DNA from 2 places in the Actinomadura chokoriensis genome. Region 2 is predicted to be linked to the other one. Evidence: predicted binding sites of a transcription regulator. Region 2 holds the regulator's gene; the other holds the start of a gene.

Region 1 (10,702 bases), on a different contig from region 2:
GACGGCCGCGATCACGCCCGCGTCGACGGCCTGCCGGACGAGGTCGAAGGCCCCGGGCAGTTCGGGCGCGATCGTGATCATGCGGAGGTGCCCGCGCCCGAGCCGGGCGAGCCGGGCGAACTCGGCGGGGTCGGGGGCGCGCAGCAGCGCCGGGTCGTGGGCGCCGCAGCGGTCGCGGGCCAGGTAGGGGCCTTCGAGGTGGATGCCGGCGATCACGCCGTCGGCGGCGAGGTCGGCGAGGTGGGTGACGGCGTCGGCGAGTTCGTGCGGGTCGCCGGTGACGAGGCTGGCCATCGTGGTGGTCGTGCCGTGGGCGAGGTGGAAGGACGCGGCGCGTCGGGCGCCGTCGTCGGGGCGCTGGTAGGAGACGCCCGCTCCGCCGTGGACGTGCATGTCCACGAAGCCGGGGACGACGTACCGGCCGGCGAGGTCGATCTCGTCGCCCGCGGCCGATGTCGTGATCTTGCCGTCCGCGATGTGGAGGTCTCCGCGGCGGACGCCGTCCGGGAGCACGATCCGGGCGCTGGTGAGGATCGTCCCGCGAGCTGGCCCATCGTTCGGGTTTGGCATGAGGTCCTCTCGATGCGCGCACATGACCGTTGCTGATTGTTCCACGGCCTGAACGTGCAGGTAGGGCCAGGGCCACGCAGGCTAGAATCCATCGGATGACCTCAGCCCCTGACCTTCCCCCGTCCGCGCGAAAGGGGGCCGGCGTGACCCGGCACGAGCGCTGGAACGCGCTGCTCGGACTGCTCGCGGACGCGGGCAGGCTGACGGTCGAGGAGGCGTCCCTGCGCATGGGGGTGTCGGCCGCGACGATCCGCCGCGACTTCGACCAGCTCGCGCAGCAGCAGATGCTGACCCGCACCCGCGGCGGCGCCGTCGCGCAGAGCGTCAGCTACGACCTGCCGCTGCGCTACAAGGCGGCGCGGCACGCGTCGGAGAAGCAGCGGATCGCGGCGGCGACCGCCGAGCTGGCCCGGCCGGGGTCGATCATCGGGCTGAACGGCGGGACGACGACGTCCGAGGTCGCCCGGGTCCTCGCCACCCGCGCCGACCTGCACGCCGAAGGGGCGACGCCGGCGCTGACGATCGTGACGAACGCGCTGAACATCGGCAACGAGCTGGCCGTCCGGCCGCATGTGAAGATCGTCCTGACGGGCGGGGTGCCGCGGCCGCAGTCCTACGAGCTGACCGGGCCGCTCGCCACCGGGATCTTCGACCACGTGACGCTGGACGTGGCGGTCATCGGGGTGAACGGGATCGACGCGCGGCACGGCGCGACCTGCCACAACGAGGGCGAGGCCGACGTGAACCGGCTGATGGCCGAGCGGGCCGAGCAGGTCGTCGTGGTGGCGGACGGGTCGAAGGTCGGCCATCGGGCGTTCGCCCGGATCTGCGACGTCGGCGACATCGACGTCCTCGTGACGGACGGGACGGTGCCGGACGCGGAGGTGGCCGCCTTCACCGAGGCCGGCGTCCGCGTCATCCGCGCCTAGCCCGCCGCTCCTAACCACGGTGTCCAGCCCGCCGCGTCTAGCCCGCAGTGCCCTTGCACTACGTCGGAGTGTTGGCAGACTTGACCCGTGATCAGGAAGCTTGCCCCCACGGGCTACAACGAGGCGCTCCACGTCGGGCACTTCTTCTGCAAGGGCGACCCCGTGCTCATGGATCTCACCCAACTGACCGACGACGTGGCCAGAGAGCTGGTGGACTTCTGCGCCGGCCTGATCTGCGGGCGAGGTGGAGAGATGGAGCGGCTGGACAAGAAGATCTTCCTTCTCCAGCCGCCGGCCAGGCCCCGGATCGCCGCCGCGCACATCCCCGACCTGGCCCACATCGCCGACTGATTCGCTCGGGCGGGCGAAGGCCCGCCGCAGCACCTACGCGTCTGCGGCCATAGGACGAGGGTGGTCGCCGCCCTTGATCTGGTCTACCGCGTGGGTCAGGACTCTGCCCAGCACCGCCATGCCGTCGCGGACGCCGCCGGTCGAGCCGGGCAGGTTGACGATGAGCGTGCGGCCCGCGACGCCGGCGAGGCCGCGGGACAGGATCGCGGCGGGCACCTGCTCGCGGCCCTCCAGCCGGATGGCCTCCGCGATGCCCGGTATCTCCCAGTCGAGGACGCGGCGGGTCATCTCCGGGGTCTGGTCGGTCGGGGTGAGGCCCGTCCCGCCGGTCGTCACGACGACGTCGTAGCCGCCGGCGACCGCGTCTGCCAGGGTCTCGGCGACCGGGTCGCCGTCGGGGACCACGACCGGGCCGTCCACCTGGCAGCCGAGGTCCTCCAGCATCTCGACCAGCACGGGCCCGGACTTGTCGGCGTAGACGCCGGCCGCGGCCCGGTTCGAGACGGTGACCGCCATCGCCCTGATCAGAGGCGTCCCGGTCACCGCCGCCACACCCCCGTCTTCCCGCCGGTCTTCTCCTCGACCCGGACGTCGGTGATCACGGCGGCCGGGTCGACGGCCTTCACCATGTCGACCAGGGCGAGCGCGGCGACGCTCACGGACGTGAGCGCCTCCATCTCGACGCCGGTGCGGTCGGCGGTGCGGGTAACGGCCGTGATCGCGACGCCGTCGTCCGTGATCTCCAGGTCGACGGTGACGCCGTGCAGCGCGATGGGGTGGCACAGGGGGACGAGGTCGGGGACGCGCTTGGCCCCCATGATCCCGGCGATGCGGGCCACCGACAGGGCGTCGCCCTTGGGGATGTCACCGGCGCGCAGGAGGCCGACGCACTCCGGTGACAGGCGGACGAAGCCCGTCGCCGTCGCGGTCCTGGCGGAGACGTCCTTCGCCGACACGTCGACCATGCGGGCGGAGCCCGTGTCGTCCAGGTGGGTGAACTCGGTCAAGACGGCAACCTCAGAACGTTGACGTGGGAACCGGCGGGGAGGGCCTCGACGTCCTCCGGTAGCTCGATGAGCGCGTTCGCAGAGGAGAGCGACCCGAGCTGGTGGGAGCCCTGTACCTCGGCCGCGGTGACGCTGTACGAGCCCCGGTTGAACGACAGCTTGCCGCGCAGGTAGTGGCGGAGCCCCACGGGCGACTTGACGTCTTCGGCGAGGACCGCGCTCACGGTCGGCAGCGGTTCCGGCGCCAGCCCCTGCATGGCGAGCAGTGCCGGACGGACGAAAACCTGGAACGACACGTAGGCGCTCACAGGGTTCCCAGGGAGGGTGAACACGGGCGTGCCTTCGAGGAGGCCGAACCCCTGCGGCTTACCGGGACGCATCCGCACCTTGTGGAAGCCCACCGTCCCGGTGGTGCTGAGCACTTCCTTGACGACGTCCCTGGTGCCCATGGAAACGCCGCCGGTGGTGACGATGGCGTCGGCCCGGACGAGCTGGTCCTGGAGCATTTCGAGCACCTTGCCCGGCTCGTCCTCGACCGTCGCCTGCCGGAACCCCACTCCGCCCGCCTCGACCACGGCGGCCGTGAGCATGAAGCTGTTCGACTCCCAGATCTGGCCCGGGGCCAGGGTGGAGCCCGGCTCGCGCAGTTCGTCGCCCGTGGCGACCACCACGACGCGCGGTTTCGGACGCACCGTCACCCGGGGGCGTCCCACCGCCGCGATCATGCCGAGCTGCGGCGCGGTGAGCCGCGTGCCCGCCGCGGCGACGACCTGGCCCGCGAGGACGTCCTCACCGGCACGCCGGATGTAGTTCCCCGGCGGTGCGGCGCGGAAGACCTTGACGGTGGCGTTGCCGCCGTCGGTCCACTCGACCGGGATGACCGCGTCGGCGCCGGCGGGCAGCGGCGCGCCCGTCATGATCCGCGCGGTCAGCCCGGTCCGGATCGCCGACACGCCGGAGTCGCCCGCGACGATGTCGCCGACGACGGGCAGCGCGACCGGCGCCGCGTCGGTGGCCGCCGCGATGTCGGCCGCGACGACGGCGTAGCCGTCCATCGCGGAGTTGTCGAACGGCGGCAGCGGCACGGGCGCGGACACGGGCTCGGCGAGCACCGTGCCCTGCGCCTCCAGCAGCGCCAGATCGAGCGGCGGCAGCACCTTCACGCTGCCGAGGATCTCCGTCAGATGCTCATCGACCGTTCTCATGACCAGGCTTCCCTCATGACCACGCTTTCCGTGCGACGGGCCGTCACGCGCCGCCCGCGCCGTCCCCCGCGCCGTTCGCCGCACCGTCCTGGCGCTCGACGAACTCGCGCAGCCACGGGATGAACTCCGGCGCCAGGTCGGGGCGTTCCGCCGCGAACTGGACGACCGTCCGCAGGTACTCCAGCTTGTTGCCGGTGTCGTAGCGGCGGCCGCGGAACTTCACGCCGTAGACGGTCCCGCCCTGCTCGGCGGGCGTGTCGGCGAGGGTGCGCAGCGCGTCGGTCAGCTGGATCTCGCCGCCGCGCCCGGGCGGGGTCTTCTCCAGGACGTCGAACACGGCGGGGTCGCAGACGTACCGGCCGATGATGATCCAGTTGCTCGGCGCCTCCTCGGCGGCGGGCTTCTCGACGAGGTCGGAGATGCGGACGACGTCCTCCTCGTCCGTCGCCTCGATGGCCGCGCAGCCGTAGGCGGAGACCTGGTCGGGCGCGACCTCCATCAGCGCGATGACGCTGCCGCCGTACTGGTTCCGCACCTCGATCATGCGGCGCAGCAGCTTGTCGCGGTCGTCGATCATGTCGTCGCCGAGCAGCACCGCGAACGGCTCGTTCCCGACGTGCTGGCGGGCGCAGTGCACGGCGTGCCCGAGCCCCTTCGGCTCGCCCTGCCGGACGTAGTGCATGATCGCGAGGTCGCTGGACTCGCGCACGGCGTCGAGCCGGTCCTCGTCGCCCTTCGCGCTCAGCGCCTCCTCGAGCTCGTAGGCTCGGTCGAAGTGGTCCTCGATGGACCGCTTGCTGCGGCCGGTGATCATCAGGACGTCGCAGAGTCCGGCGTCGACCGCCTCCTCGACGACGTACTGGATCGCCGGTTTGTCGACGATGGGCAGCATTTCCTTGGGCGTCGCCTTCGTCGCGGGCAAGAATCGGGTACCGAGGCCGGCCGCGGGGACGACCGCCTTGAGCACAGGTGCACTGTCGGCCATGTACCGACCATAACCATCCGTGAGGACGACGACGTGCAGGACATCGTTTCGAAGACCGATCTCCGGGCCGAAATGCTCGGCCGACGTGCGGCGATGCCATCGGAGACCCGCGCCGCGGCGGCGCGGCCGATCCGGGACGCGCTGCTGTCCCTGCCGGAGGTGGAGATGGCGGGGACGATCGCGGCGTACGTGTCGATCGGCGACGAGCCGGACACGCGCAGCCTGCTGTTCGCGCTCTGGAAGCGCGGGACGTACGTGCTGCTCCCCCGCCTGCTCCCGGACGGCGACCTCGACTGGGCGTCCTACGAGGGGCCCGATTCGCTCGTCCCGGGGGCGCGCGGGTGCCCGGAGCCGTCCGAGCCGCCGCGCGGGCCCGGCGCCATCGCCGGCGCGGACGTCGTCCTGACCCCGGCGGTCGCCGTCGACCGGACGGGTGTGCGGCTCGGGCGCGGCGGCGGCTCCTACGACCGGGCGCTGGCCAGAGTCGGCCCGGCGATCCTGACGGTCGCGCTGCTGTACGACGGCGAACTGGTGGAGTCGCTGCCGTCCGAGCCCCACGACCAGCGCGTCCGCGCGGCCGTCACCCCGTCCAGCGGCCTGGTCCGGCTGGGATGACGGGCGACATGGCGAACGGGTCGACGGCCGGGACGGCGGCGCCGTGGCGGATCCTGTCGCTGCCACCGGTCGGCAAGGAGGTCGTCCGCGGCCTGTTCGCGCCGCTCGGAGACGCCGCCGAGGTGGTGTTCCCGGCGACCAGGGACCGCGCCGGGCTGCTCGCCGCGCTGCCGTCCGCCGACATCGTGATCGCCGACTTCTCGCGCGGGTTCGTGCTGGACGCCGAGGCCGTGGCCGCCGCGCGGCGGCTGGCGTTCGTGCAGATGCCCGCGGTCGGCGTCGACAGGCTCGACCTCGCCGCGCTGACCGCGGCGGACGTCCCGGTGGCGAACGCGGCGGGCTTCAACGCGCGCGGGGTCGCCGAGTGGGCGGTCGGGGCCGCGTTCGCGCTGTGCCGGAACCTGGCCTGGGGCGACCGGGCGGTCCGCGCGGGCGGGTGGCCGCAGGCGGAGATGGCGGAGCGCAACCCGCGGGAGGTCCACGCCCAGCGGGTCGGTATCGCGGGGTTCGGCGCGATCGGCGCGGAGGCGGCGCGGCTGTTCGCGGCGCTGGGCTGCGCGGTCTCCTACTGGACGAGGCGCAGGCGCCCCGAGGCGGCGGCGACGTACCGGGAGCTGGACGACCTGGTCGCGACGTCCGACATCCTCGTCCTCGCCCTGCCGCTGACGGACGAGACCAGGGGCCTGATCGGCCCGGAGCGGCTCGCGCTCCTGCCCGCGGACGCGCTGCTGATCAACGTGGCGCGGGGCGGCATCGCGCCCGACGGCGCCGTCCTCGCGGCGCTGGAGTCCGGACGGCTGGCGGGCGCGGCGCTCGACGTGTTCGAGCACGAGCCGCTGCCGCCGGAGCATCCGCTGCGCTCCCGCGAGGACGTCCTGCTGTCGCCGCACGCGGCCGGATCGTCGGTCCAGTCGCAGCGGAACCTGCTCGCGGCGGTGCGCGAGAACGTCACCGCGGCCGTTCAGGGACGGGACGTGCGGAACATCGTGAACGGGGTAAAACCGCAGGTCATACGACGATAATGCCGGTTCGCGACATGCCGTCCCTCAACTGGAAATGCGCGATCGACCGTTGAATCTGTAGGATTGCTAAACGTTCAACTTTGACGACCCCGAAGGGTGGGATGTGCATCTCGACATCTGGCTACTCCTCGGGGCCACGCTCGTACTCTGCGCCATCATCGCCGTCCGGCTGTCCCACAAAGCGGGACTGCCGACCCTGCTGGCGTACATGGGCCTCGGCCTGTTCATCGGCGAGTCCGGCCCCCTCCACATCCAGTTCGACAACGCGGAACTGGCCGAGACCCTCGGCCTCGCCGCCCTCGTCCTGATCCTCTACGAGGGCGGCATCACCACCGACTGGCGGCGGATGCGGCCGTCGGTGCCCGTCGCGATCAGCGTCTCCACCATCGGCACCCTGATCAGCATCGGCGTCGTCGCGCTCGCCGCCATGTGGCTGATCGGGATGGACTGGCGCCCGGCGTTCCTGCTCGGCGCGGTGCTCGCCCCGACCGACGCGGCGGCCGTGTTCTCGGTGCTGCGGCGGCTGCCCCTGCCCTCGCGGCTGATGGGGCTGCTGGAGGGCGAGTCCGGCTTCAACGACGCCCCCGTCGTCATCATCGTGGTCACGCTCAGCGCCCACAGCGCCGCCCCCAACCTGGCCGAACTCCTCGGCGTCATGGTGTACGAGCTCGCCGCCGGCGCCGTCATCGGCATCGCCGTCGGATGGCTGGGCGCGCAGGGCCTCCGGCGCGTCGCGCTGCCCGCCTCCGGCCTCTACCCCATCGCGGTGCTGTCGCTGTCCGTCGGCTCCTACGGCGCGGCGTCGCTGCTGCACGCCAGCGGGTTCCTCGCCGTCTACGTCAGCGCCGTCGTCCTCGGGAACGCGCGGCTCCCGCACCGCCCCGCGACGCGCGGCTTCGCCGAAGGCGTCGGCTGGCTCGCGCAGATCGGGCTGTTCGTGATGCTCGGGCTGCTCGCCGACCCCGGCGACCTGCCCGGCCAGATCGTGCCCGCGCTCATCATCGGGTTCGTGCTGCTGCTCGTCGCCCGTCCGGTATCGGTCGCGCTGTCCACGATCGGGTTCAAGCTGACCTGGGGCGAGAAGGTCTTCACGTCCTGGGCCGGGCTCCGCGGCGCCGTGCCGATCGTCCTCGCCACCATCCCGATGGTCGCGGAGGTCGCGAGCGCCGACCGGCTGTTCGCGATCGTGTTCAACATCGTCGTCCTGTTCACGCTGCTCCAGGGCCCGACGCTGCCGCTCGTGGCGCGCTGGTGCCGGCTGAAGGGCGACGAGCAGGCCCGCGAGCTGGACGTGGAGGCGGCGCCGCTGGAGGAGCTGCACGCCGACCTGCTGGAGGTGCGGATCCCGGCCGACTCGATGCTGAGCGGCGTGGAGATCTTCGAGCTGAGGCTGCCGTCCGGCGCGTCCGTCACCCTCGTCGTGCGGGACGGGTCGAGCTTCGTCCCCGAGCCCACGACGCCGCTGCAGTCGGGCGACACCCTGCTGGTCGTGACCACCGACTCCGTGCGCGAGGCCGCCGAACGCCGGCTGCGCGCCGTGAGCCGCAAGGGCAGGCTGGCCGGCTGGTTCGGCGAGACCGGCGCCTGACCTGCGGTGGACGTTCCCTGACCGGTCAGGGAACAGGCCGGGGGGAAATCGTGTTCCACACGCGAGTACCATTAGCAGTCGTTCAGAGTGAGTGCCAGTCCGGACTCCGCCGGGCTGAGTCAGCTAGGAGGAACCGTGCCGACGTATCAGTACGTTTGCACCGAGTGCGGCGAGCCGCTGGAGGTCGTGCAGAAGTTCAGCGACGACGCGCTGACCGAATGCCCGGCATGCAGCGGCAGGCTCCGCAAGGTCTTCTCCGCGGCGGGGATCATCTTCAAGGGGTCGGGCTTCTACCGCACCGACAGCCGCGGCTCCGGCAAGTCGTCCTCGACCGCGGGCTCCTCGTCCAACGGGTCGTCCAACGGGTCGTCCAACGGCTCCTCGGGCGGTGACTCCGGGGCGTCGTCCTCGTCGTCCGCTGACTCGTCGTCCTCGTCGTCGTCCGGCGGCTCCTCGTCGTCCGGCACGTCGGCCGGCAAGTCTTCGTCCGAAAAGGTCGCCTGACCTTCTAGGACGTTCTCCACGCCCACCGGGGGATCCCATCCGCGGGTCCCCCGGCTTTCGGCGTATCAGCCGCCGACTACATCTCTAGAGGTAGTCGGCGGCTTTCTCATGCCCCGAGCGAAGTAGCCGCGTTCACTTCTCACGCCGGACGCGCGGACGCCTCCCCTGGCGAACGATTGAGGGGATGGAGCTCGGCGGCCCCCGCGGTTCCCGCGCCCATCGCCCACCGCCCACCGCATCGCCGGCCTCGCCGGGAAATCTCGCGATAGTACTTGACTTATTCTCGACAAGCGAGAGACCCTGAGGCAACGCGACATATCTTGATTTGCCAGCGCCTTCGGGAGAGGAACATGAACGCACCAAGACCGGCTCCGCCGAGACCACCCGCCCATCGGATCGCCGGACTCATCGCCGGACGGCGCAGCAAGTGGGCCGTCCTCGCCGTCTGGATCGCCCTGCTGGTGGCCCTCGGCCCGCTCGCCGGCAAGCTCGGCGACGTGGAGGAGAACAACGCGGCGGCATGGCTGCCCGCCGGAGCCGAGTCCACGCAGATCGTCCAGCTGGAGGAGCGGTTCCGCAAGGACGAGACGATGCCCGCCGTCATCGTCTACGAGCGCTCCGGCGGGCTCACCGCGGCGGACCGCGCCAAAGCCGCCGCGGACGTGACCGCCCTGCAGAAGCTCCCCGGGGCGCAGCAGGTGCAGGGGCCCTTCGCGTCCAAAGACGGCAAGGCCCTGCAGACGCTCGTGCCGCTCACGGACGAGGACCTCACCGGAGCCGTCGACGGCGCGCGCGACATCGCCAAGCGCGGGCCTCCCGGGCTGACCGCGCACGTCACCGGTCCCGCCGGCAGCGGCGCCGACATGTTCGAGGTCTTCCAGAGCCTCGACGGCTTCCTGCTCATGGCCGCGGGCCTCGTCGTCATCGTCCTGCTGCTCTTCATCTACCGCAGCCCCATCCTGTGGTTCGTCCCGGTGCTCAGCGCCGTGTTCGCCTTGGGGCTGGCCCAGTCGACGGTGTATCTGCTCGCCAAGTACGGCGACCTCACGGTCAACGGGCAGAGCGCCGGGATCCTGACCGTCCTCGTCTTCGGTGTGGCGACCGACTACGCCCTGCTGCTCGTCGCCCGCTACCGGGAGGAGCTCCACCGCCACGAGGACCGGCATGAGGCCATGGCCTTCGCGCTGCGTCGCGCTGCGCCCGCCATCATCGCGTCCGCCGCCACCGTCGCGGTCGGGCTGCTGTGCCTGATGCTCGCCGACATGAACTCGACCGCCGGTATGGGTCCGGTCGCCGCCGCCGGTGTCCTCACCGCGCTCGCCGCCATGACGACGCTGCTGCCGGCCCTCCTGGTCATCTTCGGCCGCTGGCTGTTCTGGCCGCTCGTCCCCCGGTACGACGAGAAATACCTCAAGCCCGAGGCGTACGAGGCCGAGCACAGCGTATGGAGCCGCGTGGCCGGTCTCGTGGGCAGGCGCCCGCGCGCGCTCTGGGCCGTCACCATGCTCGGCCTGGTCGTGCTGACACTCGGCCTGGGAACGCTCAAGACGGACGGCCTGTCGGACGCGGGACAGTTCACCGGCACGCCCGACTCGGTGAAGGGCTCCGCGTCCGTCGCCCGGCACTTCCCCGCCGGATCGGGCTCCCCCGCCGTCATCATCGGGCGCGCCTCGGCGTCCGAGCAGATCGCCCAGACCGTGCGCGGGACGTCCGGCGTCGCCGAGCTCGGATCGCCCATGACCGTGAACGGCCTGGTCAAGTACGAGGCGGTGCTGAAGGACCCGGCCGACAGCGAGGCCGCCCGCACGACCATCGACCGGCTGCGCACCGCCGTGCACGACGTCCCGTCCGCGGACGCGAAGGTGGGCGGCACGACCGCGACGGCGCTGGACATCAAGCGCGCCTCCGCCCGCGACAACAAGGTGA
Region 2 (10,702 bases):
CGTGACCGAGACCCTCGTGGCCAGGGGCGCGGCGGGGGCGGTGGCCGTCGCCTGGGACGCCGACCAGGCGGTGACGGCGCTCTACAGCGCCAACTACCGCTCGCTCGTACGCCTCGCGGCCATGCTCGTGCGGGACGCCGGGACGGCCGAAGAGGTCGTCCAGGACGCCTTCGTCGCGATGCACGGCGGATGGCGCCGCCTGCGCGACCCCGACAAGGCCCTGTCGTACCTGCGCCAGTCCGTGGTGAACCGGTCGCGATCGGTGCTCCGGCACCGCGCCGTCGTCGAGAAGTACGCCCCGAAGGGCCTGCCGGACGCGCCGAGCGCGGAGGCCGGGGCCATCGGGGAGCTGGAGCGCTCGGCCGTCATCGACGCGCTGTCCCGGCTTCCCGCCCGCCAGCGGGAGGCACTCGTCCTGCGCTACTACGCCGATCTCTCCGAAGCGGAGATCGCCGGCGCGATGGGCATCTCCCGCGGTGCCGTGAAGAGCCATACGGCGCGCGGAATGACCGCGCTACGCAACGTCCTGGAGCAGTTCTCATGACCACCGACCCCCACGACGAGCACGGCGAGATCCTCCGCCGCGCCCTGCACGCGGAGGCGGACTCGGTCAACCCCGCGGGCGACGGCCTGGAGCGCATCCGGGCCCGGATAGCCGACGGCCAGAGCCGCCGGTTCGGTCTCGGACGGTTCTTCGGCCCCGCCCGGTTCGGGTTGGACCGGTTCACCGTCGGCTGGGCGCGGCCCGTCCTCGCCGTGGCCGCCGCCGTGCTGATCGCCGCGCTCGGCGTGACGGCGCCGCAGACCATGAGCCTCATCCAGCAGACCGTCGGGAGCAACGGCCCGTCCGACGCCGGGCAGAACAACACCGACGGCGACCGCGCCCACGCGCAGGGCAACCCGGAGTTCCCCGACCCGTCGTCGCCGGGCGCCAGCGCGTCCGGGTCGCCGTCGCCGTCCTCGACCGCGAGCCCCAGTTCCTCGCCCGGCCTGTCGTCCTGCAGCATCCCGCAGCCGGGCGCCGCCTCGGCCTCGCCCGGCACCACCGCGACCCCGACCCCGGCGACCACGCCGTGCCCGAGCCAGACGCCGACCTCGGCGCCGACCTCCGCGCCGCCCGCGACGCCGACCAGCCCGCCGACGTCGGCGAAGCCCTCCGACACGCCCTCGCAGACGCCGACGAGCGAGTCGGTGAACACGGCCGAGCAGGGCGCCGGAACCGCGCCCTGACGGGCGTTACCAGCGGCCGGTGGCGGCCAGCAGCACGCCGGCCGCCGCCACCCCGGCCGTCGACGTCCGCAGGACGGTCGGGCCGAGCCGGGTCGGACGCCCGCCGGCCGCGGCGAACCGGGCCAGCTCCGCGTCGGTGATCCCGCCCTCGGGGCCGACGACGAGCACGATGTCGCCGTCCGCGGGCGGCTCCACGGCGCTCAGCGGCGCCTCCGCCTCCTCGTGCAGGACCAGTGCGAGGGACGCGGCGCCGAGCCGTGCCGCGACGTCGCCGGTGGACGCCAGGTCGGGCACCTCGGGCAGCCTGCTCCGGCGCGCCTGCTTGGCGGCCTCCCGGGCGGTCGTCCGCCAGCGTCCGAGGGCCTTGTCGCGGCGCTCCGGGCGCCAGCGGGTGACGCAGCGGTCCGCGGCCCACGGGACGATCACGTCCACGCCGACCTCGGTCATGGTCTCGACGGCGAGCTCGCCCCGGTCGCCCTTCGGCAGCGCCTGGACGACCACGAGGCGCGGCGCCGGCGGCGGCTCCCGGTGCCGGGCCCCGACCTCCAGCGTGAGGGACGCGCGGTCGGCGGCCGTGACGACGCACTCGGCCAGCAGCCCCGCGCCGTCGGTCAGGTCGACGCGCTCACCGGGCCGCAGCCGCCGCACCGCCGCCGCGTGCCGGCCCTCGGGCCCGTCCAGGACGACGACGTCGCGCTCCAGCACGTCCGCCTCGGCGAGGAACACCGGCGGGCTCATGGGCGGCCTCCAAGATCCCCATGCTCGTCGTCGCCGCGGCGGCCTTCGCGGTAGGCCGCCGCCACGGCGCTTCAGTGCTGGTTGAAGACGTCCTTGATGCGGGAGAACATGCCGTTGCGCTGCCCGGGGGCGAACTTGCCGGGCGGGCGCTCCTCGCCGCGCAGGGCCGCGAGGCGGCGCAGCAGCTCCTCCTGCTCCTCGTCCAGCCGGTGCGGCGTCTCCACGTTCACGTGGATCATCAGGTCGCCGCGGCCGCTCTCGTTGAGGTGCCGGACGCCCCGGTTGTAGAGCGTGATGACCTGCCCGGACTGCGTGCCCGGCTTGATGTCGACGCTCTCGGCCGCGTCCAGCGTCTCGATCGTGACGCTGGTGCCGAGCGCCGCCGCGGTCATCGGGATCTCGACCGTGCAGTGCAGGTCGTCGCCCTCCCGCTCGAAGATCGGGTGCGGCTTCTCCACGATCTCCAGGAACAGGTCGCCGGGCGGGCCGCCGCCCGGGCCGACCTCGCCCTCGCCGGCGAGCTGGATGTGGATGCCGTTCTCCACCCCGGCCGGGATCTTGACCTTGACGGTCCGCCGGGTGCGGACCCGGCCGTCGCCGGAGCACTCGGTGCACGGGTTGCGGATCACCGACCCGAACCCGCCGCACGCCGGGCACGCGCGCGCCGTCATGACCTGGCCGAGGAACGAGCGCTGCACCTGCTGCACCTCGCCCCGCCCGTGGCACGTCTCGCACGTCTCCGGGTGGGTGCCGGGCGCGCAGCCCGACCCCTCGCAGGCGGCGCAGGCGACCGCGGTGTCGATCGACAGCTCGCGGGTCGTGCCGAACGCGGTCTCGCCGAGGTCGAGCTCGACCCGCAGCGTCGCGTTCCGGCCGCGCCGCGCCCGCGACCGCGGGCCGCGCGAGGTCGCCGTCCCGAAGAAGGCGTCCATGATGTCGCTGAACGGGAACCCGGCGCCGCCGAACCCGCCGGCGCCCGCGCCGCCCCCGGACGCGAACGGGTCCGCGCCGAGGTCGTACATCTCCCGCTTCTTGGGGTCGGAGAGCACCTCGTACGCCTGGGTGATCTCCTTGAACTTCTCCTGGGTCTCCGGATCCGGGTTGACGTCCGGGTGGAGCTCGCGCGCGAGCCGGCGGTAGGCCTTCTTCACCTCGTCGGCGCTGGCGTCGCGCCGGACGCCCAGGGTCGCGTAGTAGTCGTTCGCCACTTTCACGACCCCGCCAGGATCTGTCCCACGTAGCGTGCCACTGCCCGTACCGCTCCCATCGTGCTGGGGTAATCCATGCGTGTAGGCCCGAGCACTCCAAGCCGGGCCAAGGTGAGGTCGCCCACCCCGTAGTCCGCGGCGACGACCGAGGTCGACCTGAGGCCCAGGTCGGGGTTCTCGGTGCCGATCCGCACCGTAACTGTAGAGGAGTCCCCGGTCTCGCCGAGCAGCCGCATGAGGACGACCTGTTCCTCAAGGGCCACCAGCACCTCCCGCAGGCTCTGCGAGAAGTCGACCGCGGCCAGGTTGGCCGCGCCGGCGAAGACGATCTTCTCCTCGTGGTTCTCGACGAGCGTCTCCAGCAGGACCGACAGCACCGACGCCGCGACCGGCCGGTCGTCCGGCCCCACCTTGTCCGGCAGGTCCGCGACGGCGGTCGGGACCTCGCCGAGGCCGAGCCCGTCCAAGCACGTGTTGAGCAACGCCCGCAGGTGCCCGATCGATTCCTCGGAGATGGCGCCGGGCGTCTCGATGACCCGCTGCTCCACCCGGCCCGTGTTGGTGATCAGCACGAGCAGCAGCCGCCCCTCGGCGACCGGGACGAGTTCGACGTGCCGCACCGACGAGCGCGTCAGCGACGGGTACTGCACGACCGCGACCTGCCGGGTGAGCTGCGCGAGCAGCCGCACCGTGCGGCCGACGACGTCGTCGAGGTCGTAGGCGCCGGACAGGAACGTCTCGATCGCGCGCCGCTCGGCGACCGACAGCGGCTTGATCGTCGACAGCCGGTCGACGAACAGCCGGTAGCCCTTGTCGGTCGGGACGCGCCCGGCGCTGGTGTGCGGCTGGGCGATGTAGCCCTGCTCCTCCAGCACCGCCATGTCGTTGCGGATGGTCGCCGGCGACACCCCGAGGTTGTGCCGGTCCGCCAGGGCCTTCGACCCCACCGGCTCGTTGGTGGAGACGAAGTCCTCGACGATGGCGCGCAGGACCGCGAGTTTCCGGTCGTCCAGCACGGCGTCACCTCCCTCGTCCGGCCGGCCTCCCGCCGCTGGCACTCCTTACTCCTGAGTGCCAAGTGTACGGCCCCGGGAGGCTGATCGGCGTGTCCGCGCACTCCCCGTACGGCTGCGTGATCCTATCCATATCCGGCGCGGGCGCCACGCCGGGGGACGAGGGGCGACGCCGTCCGGCCGCCCCGCCGGGTTAATGTGCGGACCCGTGCGCAGTAAGAACTACGGAAACGACGTGCTCGCCGGCGACTGGCGCAGGCCCCGCAAGGGCCAGATCCCCGAGGTCCCGGCCGAACCCGGGCTGGTCGCGGAGGACCCCGACAGCGGCTTCTGCGGCGCCGTGGTCGGCTGCGACAAGTTCGGCGTCACCCTGGAGGACCGGTTCGGCAAGCGCCGCGTCTTCCCGCTCACCAAGGCCGGCTTCCTGATCGACGGCAAGCCGGTCACGCTGGTCAGGCCGGCCGCCGAGCCGGCGGGGCCGGCGCGGTCGGCGTCTGGCTCCATCGCCGTCCGGGGCCTGCGCGCCCAGGTGGCCAAGGAGAGCCGCATCTACGTGGAGGGCCTCCACGACGCCGAGCTGGTCGAGAAGATCTGGGGCCACGACCTGCGCGTGGAGGGCGTCGTCGTGGAGTACCTCGAAGGCGTCGACGACCTGCCCGCCATCGTCGAGGAGTTCGGTCCGGACCCGGACCGCCGCCTCGGCGTCCTCGTCGACCACCTGGTGGAGGGCTCCAAGGAGTCCCGGATCGCCGCCCAGGTGTCGTCGCCGCACGTCCTGGTCACCGGGCACCCGTTCATCGACATCTGGGAGGCGGTCAAACCCGCCGCCGTCGGCATCCGCGCCTGGCCCCGCATCCCGCGCGGCGTCCCCTGGAAGGAGGGCGTCATCGCCGAACTCGGCTGGGGCGACAACACCGGCGCCGCCTGGAAACGGATCCTGAACTCGGTGAACACCTACACCGACCTGGAACCCGCCCTCCTGGGCCGCGTGGAGGAGCTCATCGACTTCGTCACGGCCTAGGTCAGGTCTCGGATCAAGGCGTCGGCCAGGAGACGGCCCTTGAGGGTCAGGACGGCTCGGCCCTCGTCGTAGGGGGCCGGCTCTAGCAGGCCCTCGTCTATGGCTCTGCGGACGGGCTTGTCGTCCAGGAGATCTGTGGGGCAGCCCTGGGAGAGGCGCAGTTCGAGCATGATGCGCTCGATGTGGCGATCTTCGTCGGTCAGGATCTCCCTGGCGTGGGCGGGCGTGGTGCCCTCGGCCAGGCGGGAGGCGTAGGCGGCGGGGTGCTTGACGTTCCACCAGCGGGTCCCGCCGACGTGGCTGTGCGCCCCGGGGCCGACGCCCCACCAGTCGGCGCCCGTCCAGTAGAGCATGTTGTGGCGGCAGGCGGCGGACGGGTCGGCGGCCCAGTTGGAGATCTCGTACCAGCGCAGGCCGCGGGCGCCGAGCATCTCGTCGGCGATGAGGTAGCGGTCGGCCATGGCGTCGTCGTCGGGGGCCGTGAGTTCGCCGCGCCGCACCTGCGCGGCCAGGCGGGTGCCCTCCTCGACGATGAGCGCGTAGGCCGAGACGTGGTCGGGCTCGCAGGCCAGGGCGGCCTCCAGGGAGGCCCTCCAGTCGTCGTCGGATTCGCCTGGCGTGCCGTAGATCAGGTCGAGGTTGATGTGCTCGAAGCCCGCCTTGCGCGTCCAGTCGACGACTTGCGGGACGCGTCCGGGAGTGTGCGTGCGCTCCAGGACGGCCAGGACGTGCTCGCGTGCGCTCTGCATGCCGTACGAGATCCGGGTGAATCCGGCTTCGCGGAGCCTGGCCACGTAGGACTCGTCCACCGACTCGGGGTTCGCCTCAGTAGTGACCTCCGCGCCCTTGGCGAGCCCGAACTCGGTGTCGATGGCGGCCAGGACGCGGCCCAGATCGTCCGGCGGGAGGAGGGTCGGGGTGCCGCCGCCCACGAAGACCGTGTCCACCGCGAGGTCGATGTCCCCCAGGACGCGCCGCGCCATGCGGACCTCGCTGATCGCGGTGTCGGCGTAGGTGTCGCGGCTCGCGCCGGGGCCCAGTTCCGTCGCCGTGTAGGTGTTGAAGTCGCAGTAGCCGCACCGCGTCACGCAGAAGGGCACGTGGACGTAGAAGGCGAAGGGGCGGTCTCCCAGACCGGTCAGCGCGCTGCCGGGGAGCGCGCCGTCGGCCGGTACGGGGTCTCCGTCGGGAAGAGTCGAGGGCACCGTTCCAGTCTGCCCCGCCCGGCCCCCTGCTCGGGACCGCCGCGGCCTCCCGCCGGCGGTTCAGGCCTCGTCGAGCTTCGCGCGGAGCCAGTCGGGGATGTGGGCGTCCGTGCGGGGGAAGCGGTCGAGGTCGAGGGCGTAGGCGGACGGGGTGAGGGGCGGGGTGAAGTCCGGCTCCCCGTCGTAGTCGAACTCGGCGCTGAACCGGCCCGAGCGCTCGATCTGGAGGCGCGCGGTGAACCAGGCGCCCTTGCCGGCGCGGTACATGACGCGGCGCAGCTCGTCCATCCGGCCGATGGCCTGCCCCGGCGGGATGGCGGTGCGGCGGCCGCCATCGGCGTCCTCGACCTCGAACGAGGCGCTGTCGATGCCGACGGTCGCGCGGAACTCGAAGTCCAGCCGCTCCCAGCCGTCGGGGGCGGCGGAGCGCAGCGCGCGGACGGCGCCGTTCACCGTCTCCCGCTCCTTCGCGGAACGCAGAACCTGCTCGGGGTGGGTCACGCTACCTCCGGGAGGTCGGGTCGGGACCGTCTGGCCGCTGCCTCCGACCGTACCGACCTGAGCGCCGAGGTCGAGCAACCCCCGCCGTGTCGTCCGGAAACCGGCCGCCGGACGGCCGGAATGGAGCGTGCCGACCCTCTTGGGCGGATAGTGTCGTCGTGATGGTGGACGAGGGCGGGACGGAGCGGGGACGCGCACCGGCGCGGGTGCTGCTGCTGGGCGAGCCGGACGGCTGGCACTGCGTGGTGGTCGACGGCGCGGGCGGCGAGAAGCGTGCGGACTTTCCCGGCGCGGGGACCCGCTGGTCGACGGGCGGGCGCGCCGACCCCGAGCCGCCGTGGTGGCACCGCAGGCTGGCCGAGACGGCCGAGGGGCTGCGGGAGGCGGTCGCCGAGCGGCTGACCGACGCCACGTTCCGGACCCTCGGCGTCGAGGCCGTGATCACCTGGTTCGCGGTGGACGAGCCGGTCGCCTGGGAGGGCCTCGTCACGCTGCGGGAGGCCGACCCCGCGCGGTTCCCCGGGCGCGTCGCGCCGTTCGTGATCACGCTGGAGCCGGGCCGCGGGGCGCTGCTGCCGGACGCGAGCCTGCTGTTCTCCACGCAGGCCCCCGACGCCTGGACGACGCTCGCCGCGGTCGCCGAGCGCTGCGGCACCCGCCCGCCGAAGGCGTCGCTGCTGTGCGGCTGGGCCGACCACCGCAGCGTGCGGGTGGGGCGCGGGTCGCTGGCCCTGTCCACCGACCGGGGCGAGGACGGCGTGGAGCGGCTCGCCGAGATCTGCGGGACGCGCTCGCCGGGCTGGAGCGGCAACCCGGAGATGCGGTTCCGCCTCGACGGCGTCGACCTGCTCGACGAGCCCGCCGGCGACGTGGTCGCGCTGCTGCGGGAACTGGGGCACGAGGTGGTGCGGCGGGGCCGCACGGTCCGGCTGGCGGACTCGGGCCTCACCCTCTACGGGCCCGACCGGCCGGGCGACGCGGAGCGGTTCACGGCCGTGTCGCTGCAGCCGCCGGCCGCGCTCGCCGCGCTCCGCACCCTGCACCGCAGCCGCGCCTGACGCTCACGAAGCCGACGCCCACGGGCTATCGCACCGTCACCCGAACGCGATCCGGCGGCCGTAGGTTCCCCGATCATGAGAAGCCGTGCGCGCCATGCCGTGCTCGCCGTGACCGGCGCCGCCCTCGCGGGCGCTCCCCTCGCCCTCACCGCGGTCCCCGCCCACGCCGCCGCTGACCCGATCACCGTCGAGCGCGGCGGTCCCACCAGGTCGTTCCCGTTCACCGCCGGGCGCGGCGGGGAGGCCGTGATCTCCTTCTCCGCGTCCGCGCCCGGCGTCTCGTGGGTGCGCAGGGGCGCCGAGTCCGCGGTCGTGGCGATCGCGGTGGACGGACGCCATGTGACCGACCTCGTCGTCCCCTCGTCCGACCCGATCCCCCGGACCCTCGGTCTCGGACATGTCGGGAAAGGGCGCCACAAGGTGACGCTGCGCTTCGCGAAGGGCAGCGCGGCGGCGGCCCGCAGCGTCACGCTCCGGGACGCCGGAGTCCGGGTGACGGACGCGGTCGCGCTGCGGCACGCACCGATCGTCGTCGGGCGGACGGGCTGGCCCTTCGGCGACCCTTACCAGAACGCCACCACCGACACCCCGCTGGTGGCCTGGCATGAGACGCGGGCGGCCGCCACCCCGGGGCACCGTGTCATCGAGTACTCGCTCGTGTGGAGCAACGAGGACGGCGGCACCGACACGCCCGCGCTCATGGCCCGCTGGGGCCGCACCACCGACATCGAGTGGGTCTACCGCGTCGAGGTGGACGCGTCCGGGAACCGGGTGGCCGGAACCGCCGTCTACCAGGCGCCCCTGCACCTCACGCTCAAGTTCACCGGGCGGTACGAGGGCGACCACCCGGTGCTGCAGACCTGCACGTCCAACAACAACATGTGCGACGTGATCTCCCCGGAGCCGCCGCTGCGCTTCCTCCTGGACGCCTCCGCGACCCGGCCGGACGGGCGCGCCCGCGAGATCGTCATGGACCGCGAGCCGTGGACGTACCGCGTCGCGGCCCAGGAGATGGTCCGGGAGGGGAAGATCGAGAAGCCGTCCTATCCGGCGACGCGGGAGGTCGGCGACCAGCGCTCCTACCTGTTCGTGGAGTTCGCCAAGACCACGGGTGCGGCGACGGCCGGCTGGGGCTCGGTGCCGGGCGTGGCGCTGGGGGTCAGGTTGAAGGCCGACCCGTCCACGCTGTACTGGTCCGACCACGGCGAGCCGACCTGGTCGATCGACCGTGACGGCGCCGTCGCCACCACCGTCGAACTGCCGCAGGGAACGAAGGTCTCCGACATCGCGGGCATCGAGGCGCTGCGCCGTCCGACGGGGTTCGGCGACAATGGCGCGCCGGCCACGGTCACGTCCATCAACCGGGGGTTCTTCCTGGACGAGTCGTACCTGCCGCAGCCGTCGTCCATCGCCTGGACGGGCTCGGTCACGCTCACGCAGGCGAGTCCGTCCGCCATCATCTGGCGGCCGTGACCCCGCTTGTGGCGGCCCGTGGCGCGAAACGGCCACGGGCCTGGCGGATCGACGGAACCCGTCCGAACTTCTCGCGCGTCGAAGGAGTCGTACACTTCGCGCAATAGCTCGCACGGCGAACGCGCAGCGAACTAGAGGAGAGGACGTCCGACATGGCCTACGGGCCTCCCCCGTCGCCCGGCCAAGGGCAGCAGCCTGGATGGCAGGCGCAGCCGCAGCAGCAGTCCCCGTGGCAGCAGCCCGGGAACATGTGGCAGCAACCCCAGCAGCCCCAGCAGCAGCCCGGGGCGGCCTGGCAGCAGCCTCAGCAGCCTCAGCAGCAGGGCGGGGGCACCTCCCAGATGCCCGGCCACTACGGGCCCGTCAGCGACGACGACCGGACGTGGTCGCTGATGGCGTACGTGGGGCAGTTCCTCGTCGGCGCGGTCGCACCGGCCATCGTCTACTTCGGCAAGGCGGGGTCGCCGTTCGTCCGCCGGCACGCCGCGCAGGGCCTCAACATGGGCATCGCGGCGATCGCCGTGTGGTTCGTGTTCGGCCTGCTGTCGCTGGCCCTCGAGGTCCTCGTCTGGGTGCCGCTGCTGTTCACGGCCGCCGTGATGTTCTTCCTCGTCTACGCGGGACGGGCCGCCAACCGCGGCGAGTTCCGTCGCGTCCCCGCCGTGGTGGCGTGGCCCATCCTGAAGTAGCGGTCCCTCAGGGGACTACTTCTTGCCCTTGTCGGCGTCGCCGCCGCCACCGGTGGAGAGGGCGGCGACGAAGGCCTCCTGCGGGACGTCCACCCGCCCGATGGTCTTCATCCGCTTCTTGCCCTCCTTCTGCTTCTCCAGCAGCTTGCGCTTGCGGGAGATGTCGCCGCCGTAGCACTTGGCGAGGACGTCCTTGCGGATGGCGCGGATGTTCTCCCGGGCGATGATGCGGGCGCCGATCGCGGCCTGGATGGGCACCTCGTACTGCTGCCTCGGGATGAGCTCCTTCAGCTTGGACGTCATCATCAGCCCGTACTCGCGGGACTTGTCCTTGTGCACGATCTGGCTGAACGCGTCCACCGACTCGCCCTGCAGCAGGATGTCGACCTTCACGAGGTCGGACTCCTGCTCGCCGCTGGGCTCGTAGTCGAGCGAGGCGTACCCGCGGGTCCGCGACTTCAGCTGGTCGAAGAAGTCGAAGATGATCTCGGCGAGCGGCAGCGTGTAGCGGATCTCGACGCGGTCCTCCGAGAGGTAGTCCATGCCGAGCAGCACGCCGCGGCGGC

The links. The regulator HrcA, encoded in region 2, represses chaperone genes, less so after heat shock. The targets are predictions, from matches to a motif close to TTGGCACTCTCNNNNNGAGAGTGCCAA.
Region 1: a site for HrcA is predicted at 8,344-8,370, ahead of ABFX46_RS07030 (FmdB family zinc ribbon protein). Genes of this name have one in related genera too.

The regions. Positions count from the first base shown of each region.
Region 1 is NZ_BAAAMW010000002.1:603,149-613,850, forward strand. It holds gene nagA (N-acetylglucosamine-6-phosphate deacetylase) at 1-570, opposite strand, end outside; gene ABFX46_RS06985 (DeoR/GlpR family DNA-binding transcription regulator) at 666-1,499, shown strand; gene sepF (cell division protein SepF) at 1,587-1,850, shown strand; gene ABFX46_RS06995 (MogA/MoaB family molybdenum cofactor biosynthesis protein) at 1,884-2,366, opposite strand; gene moaC (cyclic pyranopterin monophosphate synthase MoaC) at 2,390-2,857, opposite strand; gene glp (molybdotransferase-like divisome protein Glp) at 2,854-4,062, opposite strand; gene galU (UTP--glucose-1-phosphate uridylyltransferase GalU) at 4,106-5,047, opposite strand; gene ABFX46_RS07015 (5-formyltetrahydrofolate cyclo-ligase) at 5,081-5,662, shown strand; gene ABFX46_RS07020 (NAD(P)-dependent oxidoreductase) at 5,671-6,684, shown strand; gene ABFX46_RS07025 (potassium/proton antiporter) at 6,788-8,272, shown strand; gene ABFX46_RS07030 (FmdB family zinc ribbon protein) at 8,408-8,776, shown strand; gene ABFX46_RS07035 (MMPL family transporter) at 9,127-10,702, shown strand, end outside.
Region 2 is NZ_BAAAMW010000013.1:105,462-116,163, forward strand. It holds gene ABFX46_RS26185 (SigE family RNA polymerase sigma factor) at 2-544, shown strand; gene ABFX46_RS26190 (hypothetical protein) at 541-1,230, shown strand; gene ABFX46_RS26195 (16S rRNA (uracil(1498)-N(3))-methyltransferase) at 1,237-1,968, opposite strand; gene dnaJ (molecular chaperone DnaJ) at 2,040-3,176, opposite strand; gene hrcA (heat-inducible transcriptional repressor HrcA) at 3,179-4,192, opposite strand; gene ABFX46_RS26210 (DUF3097 domain-containing protein) at 4,398-5,210, shown strand; gene hemW (radical SAM family heme chaperone HemW) at 5,207-6,415, opposite strand; gene ABFX46_RS26220 (antitoxin YezG family protein) at 6,476-6,916, opposite strand; gene ABFX46_RS26225 (hypothetical protein) at 7,078-7,974, shown strand; gene ABFX46_RS26230 (hypothetical protein) at 8,050-9,447, shown strand; gene ABFX46_RS26235 (DUF4870 domain-containing protein) at 9,600-10,136, shown strand; gene lepA (translation elongation factor 4) at 10,152-10,702, opposite strand, start outside.